DNA from 3 places in the Kitasatospora sp. NPDC127035 genome. Region 2 is predicted to be linked to each of the others. Evidence: riboswitches for the same ligand, from Rfam matches in the RefSeq annotation. Region 2 holds a riboswitch; each other region holds the start of a gene.
The links. Region 2 has a riboswitch for thiamine pyrophosphate ahead of thiO (glycine oxidase ThiO). Riboswitches for the same ligand answer to the same signal wherever they lie in the genome.
Positions count from the first base shown of each region.

Region 1: another riboswitch for thiamine pyrophosphate. It lies ahead of ACFWIC_RS15885 (purine-cytosine permease family protein); the one in region 2 lies ahead of thiO (glycine oxidase ThiO).
Region 3: another riboswitch for thiamine pyrophosphate. It lies ahead of thiC (phosphomethylpyrimidine synthase ThiC); the one in region 2 lies ahead of thiO (glycine oxidase ThiO).

Region 1 is NZ_JBHXDN010000019.1:58,246-60,502, forward strand. It holds gene ACFWIC_RS15885 (purine-cytosine permease family protein) at 1-1,218, opposite strand, end outside; TPP riboswitch at 1,385-1,532, opposite strand; gene ACFWIC_RS15890 (trypsin-like peptidase domain-containing protein) at 1,839-2,257, shown strand, end outside.
Region 2 is NZ_JBHXDN010000053.1:35,337-37,593, reverse strand. It holds gene thiO (glycine oxidase ThiO) at 1-1,087, opposite strand, end outside; TPP riboswitch at 1,091-1,203, opposite strand; gene ACFWIC_RS29245 (NAD(P)/FAD-dependent oxidoreductase) at 1,323-2,257, shown strand, end outside.
Region 3 is NZ_JBHXDN010000016.1:75,699-77,955, forward strand. It holds gene thiC (phosphomethylpyrimidine synthase ThiC) at 1-1,147, opposite strand, end outside; TPP riboswitch at 1,143-1,277, opposite strand; gene ACFWIC_RS14085 (hypothetical protein) at 1,474-1,680, shown strand; gene ACFWIC_RS14090 (SPFH domain-containing protein) at 1,784-2,257, shown strand, end outside.

The sequences.
Region 1 (2,257 bases), on a different contig from region 2:
CGGGGTGAAGTGCAGCGCCTCCTGGACGGAGGTCCAGAAGTCGGTCCACCAGCTGGCGATCGCGGTCGGTGCGATCAGCTGGTAGGTGGCGAAGCCGAGGGCCCACGGCAGCAGCATCAGCCAGCGGGACGGCGCGTCGGCGGAGAGGTTCCAGCCGCGCCGGCCGGCCCCGAGGAAGTAGTCGACCACGAGCACCGCGAACATCGGCACGAAGATCGAGCCAATCAGGCCCAGGAAGGCGTAGTACGAGTCGGTGAACTCGGTGATCTGCAGGGCCAGCACGGTGATGAGCACCCCGGTGCCCCCGGTCAGCACCCGGCGGTCGACCTTCGGCAGCAGGTTGTGGATCGACATCGCGGTCGAGTACACGTTGGCGAACGACTGGTCGGTCTCGCGGAGCACCAGCACCAGCAGGAACAGCCAGCCGGCCCAGACGCCGAGGAAGGAGTCGAAGATCCGGGTGGCGTCCCCGTCCGCCTGGAGCAGCGCGAACAGACCGAGCACGTAGCACCAGACCTGCGCCACGGTGTAGCCGGAGAAGCTGCCCCAGAACGCCGAGCGCGGGGTGCGCGAGTGCCGGGTGTAGTCGGCGGCCAGCGGTACGAAGGAGATCGACACCGCGATCATCGCGTCGGTCGCCTTCAGGAAGCCGTGCCAGTTGCCCGCGCCCGGGTCGGACACGCCGTTGCGGCCCAGCTGGACGGTGAAGTACACCATCGCGACCGCCACCGCCGCGGCGACGAAGCGGCGCAGCACCGCGATCGCGCCGAGCGGCCAGATGGTCAGCGCGGTGGTGACGGCACCGGCCAGCACGACGAAGACCCAGCGGTAGCCGCCGGTACCGACGACGGTCTGCGCGCCCATCGCGATCACCAGCAGCTCGTACACGCCCCAGCCGATGCACTGGACGATGTTGAGCACCGTCGGCACGTACGAGAGCCGGGTCCCGAACAGCCCGCGCAGGTTCGCCATGGCGGGCGCGCCGGTGCGGGCGCCGATCAACGCGGCCACCCCGAGCATCGCGGTGCCGACCACGGTGCCGGCCACGATCGCCGTCACGGCGGCGGCCAGCGACAGCTCGCTGCCCGGCGCTCCGAGCACGGTGGCGGCGGTGGTGAAGCCGATGAGCGAGACGCCGAGGTTCATCCAGAGCGCGAAGTGGTCGCGGAAGCGGAGCGTGCGCGGCGGCTCGGTGTCCAGCACCAGCGGCGCCTCCACACGGGCTCCGTCCGGTGCCGCGGGGCGGTCCAGGACGGCGGCGCCGGCGGGACCGGCGGGACGGCCGGAATCGGCCGCCCGGGAACCGGGGACGGTGCCCCCGGCGTCCCCGGAGGGGGGCAGACCCTTGGACGCGGGCGTACCCGAGGACGAGGATGGCGAAGCAGGCGGCATGGCCGATACTCCCTACGCCGGCATTACCCGGACAGGTTCCGGCGGTCTGCGCCCCCTCGACGCTCGCCCGCGGATTCCGTGGCGTACGGTCGACCGGCGCACTCTCAGCCTGGTGGGTCCAAGCTCCCGCGTGTCAGTTGTGAGCGACAGGCTAACCGGCACGGCGGAGAACGCCAAGGCCAGGGGGCCGGAGGCCGGGGCCGGCGGAGTGCGGCAGGGGCGCGGCGGGGGTGCGGCAGGAACGTGGCGGGAGTGCGGTGGGGGTACGAAGGGGCTGTGGCCCGGGCGCGGAGCCGGCGCGCAGGGGGCCCGCGGGGCCGGATGTTCCGGGGTTTGTCTGGCCGGCCTAAGGATTCTTATGACTTCTTCAGAAGCCTCCTTACGGCAATCGAATCGAGTGTGCGAAAAACTATGGTTGTTGGTCCTGTCAGCTATGGAGGTCGTCCGTGAGCACCGAGCGCGAGGTTGGGTCCACCGGGCCGCAGGGGGAGCAGCCCTCCGGCGGCCAGGGGGTGGTGGTTCCCGGTCCTGACGGTCCGGCGCAGCAGTCTGCGGCCGTCCCCTCCCCCGTAGCGACGCCCGCTGCCGAACGGTCCCCGTCCGATCAGGCCGCTCCGGCCGCCGACGGCGGCAACGGCGGCAACGGCGGGTTCACGCCCACGCTGGCGTTCAGCAAGGTCAGCGCCCCGGAGCCGGCGCCCGCCGCCCCGGCGCCGGCCGCCGACGCGGGGTACCTCGACGCCCCGCCGCCGGTCCTGCCGCCCGCGCCGGCCGCCCCGGTGGCACCGGCCGCGCCGGTCGGCAACCCGTACGCCACGCCGGCTCCCGGCACGCCGGTCCCGCCGGCCGCCCTCGCCGCCCACGA
Region 2 (2,257 bases):
CCAGGTACTCGGCGAGCAGGTCGCCGGTGACCGGGGTGAGCAGCACCCCGTTGCGGTAGTGACCGGTGGCCGCGACCAGGCCGGGCAGCGCGGTCGGGCCGAGCAGCGGCGCGTTGTCGGGCGAGCCCGGGCGCAGACCGGCGGCGGTCTCGGTCAGCGGCAGCTCGGTGATGCCGGGGACCAGCTCGTGGGCGTCGCGGAGCAGCTCGTACACGCCGCCGGCGGTGACCGTGGTGTCGTACCCCTGCTCCTCGCTGGTGGCGCCGATCACCAGCTCGCCGTTCTCCCGCGGCACCAGGTAGAGGTGCTGCCCGCGGACCACCGCGCGGACGTTGCGGGAGAGGAACGGCCGGTACGCCTCGGGGACCAGCAGCCGCAGGATCTGGCCCTTGACCGGGCGGATCGCCGGTAGCACTCCCTCCGGCAGCCCCGGCAGCAGGTGGCTGCGGGAGCCGGCGGCGAGGACGACCTGGTCGGCGGTGACGCTCTCGCCGGTGGACAGCCGGGCGCCGACGGCGCGGTCGTGCTCGACCAGCAGTCCGACGGCCTCGGCGCGGTGCAGGAGCACGCCTGCGCGCTCGCAGGCGCGCACCAGGGCCCCGGCGAGCCGGCGGCCGTCCACCTGGTGGTCGTCGGTGACGTGCAGGCCGCCGCGGACGCCCGGGGCGAGCATCGGCTCCAGCCGGCGGGCCTCGCGGCCGGTGAGCCACTGCGAGTCCAGGCCGAGCCTGCGGTGGAAGTCGTGCAGTTCGCGCAGTTCCGCGCGGTCGTCGGAGTCCAGGGCGACCGCGATCGTGCCGCACTGCCGGTAGCCGGTGTCCTGGCCGCCGCTCGCCTCGGTGAGCTCGGCGGCGAAGGCCGCGTAGCGCTCGTTGGACGCCATGCCGAGGCGCAGCAGCGGCTCCTCGCCGTACTGGAGCTCGGTGACCGGGGCGAGCATCCCGGCCGCGACCTGGGCGGCGCCGCCGCCGTGCGCCGGGTCGGCCACGACCACGCGGAGCCCGCGCTGGGCCGCCCGCCAGGCGACCACGAGTCCGATGACGCCGCCGCCTATCACCAGCACGTCGGCCTGGGCGCCTTTCGCCAAGCGTGTCAAAGTCGCTGCTCTCCCTTCGCCGGTATGACCCGGATCAGGTTCGGACGGTCGCAGGCCGTTCCAGCCCGCCTCTCAGCCCGGTACGCCGGGCTCCCGTGATGGTGCCCCCACCATAACTCCGGGGGGTGCGGCCGTTGAAGGCGCGTACGAGGGGCGGAACGGGCCCCGGGCGGGCCGCCCGGACCGGACCGGAGGGCCCGGGGCCGGGCTGGGTACAGTGACGGGCGTGGCGGACAAGAGCGGGGCGGACCGGACGGATCAGGTGGTCGTGGTCGGCGCGGGGCTGGCGGGGGCCCAGTGCGCCCTCGTGCTGCGGCGCGACGGCTGGCAGGGGCGGATCGTGCTGGTCGGCGCGGAACCGCACGCGCCGTACGACCGGCCGCCGCTCTCCAAGGACGTGCTGCTCGGCAAGGCCGACACCACCGCCCTCGACCTCGACTTCGGGCAGCTGGACGTCGAGCTCCTCACCGGCCGCCGGGCCACCGGCCTCACCCCCGGCGTCCTGCACACCGACGCCGGCGACCTGCCCTACGGCTCGCTGGTGATCGCCACCGGCGCCGAACCGCGCGCCCTGCCCGGCGCCGAGCGGGCCCACCTGCTGCACACCGTGGACGACGCGCTCGCCCTGCGCGCCCTGCTCCGCCCGGGCCTGCGCCTGGCGCTGGTCGGCGCGGGCTGGATCGGCGCCGAGGTGGCCACCGCCGCCCGGGCCGCCGGCTGCGAGGTGACCGTCGTCGAGGCGGGCCCGGCCCCCGTCCCCGGCGCCCTGCCCACCGAGATCGGCCGGGTGATGGCCGGCTGGTACGCCGAGGCGGGGGTCGAGCTGCGCTGCGGCGTGGGGGTCGCCGCCGTCGAACCGGGCGCGGTGCTGCTCGCCGACGGCTCGCACCTGCCGGCCGACGAGGTGGTGGTCGGCGTCGGGGCCCGCCCGGCGACCGGCTGGCTGGCCGGCTCCGGCGTGGAGCTGGACGCGGCCGGCGCCGTCCTGGTGGACGAGCGGCTGCGCACCGGCCTGCCCCGCGTCTTCGCGGCCGGCGACTGCGTCAGCTACCCCTCGGCGCGCTCCGGCGTCCGCCTGGCCGTCCAGCACTGGGACCACGCGCTGCAGTCCGCCACGGCGGCGGCGGCCTCGGTGCTCGGCACGGACGCGCCGCCGTACGA
Region 3 (2,257 bases), on a different contig from region 2:
CGCCCAGCGTCTCCAGCTCGGCGAACTGCGCCTCGTCGTTGGCGTCGGCGATCGAACCGGGGCGCAGGCCGTCACCGAGCGAGAAGGTGACGTCGTAGCGCGCGAGGATGTCGCAGAGCTCCGCGAAGTTGGTGTAGAGGAAGTTCTCCTGATGGTGCGCCAGGCACCAGGCAGCCATGATCGATCCGCCGCGCGAGACGATGCCGGTCTTGCGGCGGGCCGTCAGCGGAACGTACCGCAGCAGCACGCCCGCGTGGACGGTCATGTAGTCGACGCCCTGCTCGCACTGCTCGATGACGGTGTCGCGGTAGACGTCCCAGCTGAGCTCCTCCGCCCGGCCGTCGACCTTCTCCAGCGCCTGGTAGAGCGGCACGGTCCCGATCGGCACGGGGGAGTTGCGCAGGATCCACTCGCGGGTGGTGTGGATGTTGCGGCCGGTGGAGAGGTCCATGACGGTGTCGGCGCCCCAGCGGGTGGCCCAGGTCATCTTCTCCACCTCCTCCTCGATCGAGGAGGTGACGGCGGAGTTGCCGATGTTCGCGTTGATCTTCACCAGGAAGTTGGTGCCGATGACGGCCGGCTCCACCTCGGGGTGGTTCACGTTGACCGGGATGACGGCGCGCCCGCGGGCGACCTCGTCGCGCACGAACTCGGCCGCCAGGCCCTCGCGCAGGGCGACGAACTCCATCTCGGGCGTCACGACGCCGCGCTTGGCGTAGGCCAGCTGGGTGACGGCCTCACCGCTGCGTCCGCGCAGCGGGCGGCGCGGACGGCCGGGGAAGACCGCGTCGAGGTTGCGCAGGTTTCCGCCGCGCGGCGAGGTGTGCTTGATGCCGTCGTCCTCGGGGCGCGCCTCGCGCCCGTCGTACTCCTCGACGTCGCCGCGCTGACGGATCCAGGAGTCGCGCAGGGCCGGCAGGCCGCGCCGCACGTCGGGTTCGTAGGCCGGATCGGTGTACGGCCCGGAGGTGTCGTACAGCGGGACGGTCTTCCCGTTGGTGAGCACGACCTCGCGGTACGGAACGCGCAGGTCGGGGCGGGACCCGTCGCGGTAGGCCTTGCGCCAGGCCGGGGTCGGGTAGCCGGTACCCGCGCTGGAGACGGCGGAGTTCCGGGCAGACTGCGGCTGTGCGTCGAACGTGGTCATCAGACCTTCTACTCCCTACGCCGGCATTACCCGGTCAGGTTCCTGCGGTCGACGCAGCGGTCGGCACGTCGGACGACGTTCCGGTCAGCGCCCTCTCAGCCCGGTGCTCCGAGCTCCCGTGTCCGCAGGCCGTGTTGCCTGCGCATGACGTCCAACACCGTAGCGAGCGGAACGCCGGAGGTCCAGAGGGGGTCGGAACGGCCGGCCGACGGGTGTCGAATCCGGCAAATCGGACGGTCGCGGCCGAGCGGACCGGCAATCGGGCCCCGGCCGGGCAGACTGGCAGTCGCGGGGTCGACGGCGGGGACGACGAGAGGGAGGCCGGCGTGGTCGGAAGCACGGGGCGGGTCACCGGGACGGTCGGCACGGGGCTGGTCGGCGAGGTGATGGTGCACGTCCCGGAGCGGCAGGGCGCCGAGGCGTTCCTCGCCTACCTCGCCGTACCGGGGGACCGACTGCCGGTCGGCACACCGGTGTTGGTGATCGAGTACCAGCCGCCGCGCACCGTGTACGTAGCGCCCATAGGCCCGTGACGACCTTGCGACAGAGCGTCATGTCACTTCCCTTTCCATCGGTTTGGCTCCGGCGGAGAATCCGAGACGGCGCATCTCCTGCGCCGGAAGGGGGAGTTGAACCATGGTGTACCTCATCCCCGGAGCGGTGGTCGCGACACTGCTCCTCGGAATCACACTCTTCAAACTCATGTGGCGGGTGGCCGAGCCGAACGAGGCTCTGATCATCTCCGGCTCCCGGCACCGGACCGAGGGGGTCGGCGACGGGCTGGGATTCCGGATCGTCACCGGCCGGGGGACCCTCGTCACCCCCGGCCTGCAGGGCGTCCGGCGGCTCTCGCTGGACCTCAACGAGGCCGAACTGAACGTCGAGTGCGTCACCACGCAGGGAATCCCGGTCCGGGTGAAGGGCGTGGTGATCTTCAAGGTCGGCGACGACGACGTCTCGATCGCCAACGCCGCCCGCCGTTTCCTCGACCAGCAGAAGCTGATCAGCCAGCGCGTCCACAACGTCTTCGCCGGACACCTGCGGTCGATCGTCGGCGGGCTCACCGTCGAGGACATGATCCGCGACCGCGAGCGGCTCACCGGGGAGACC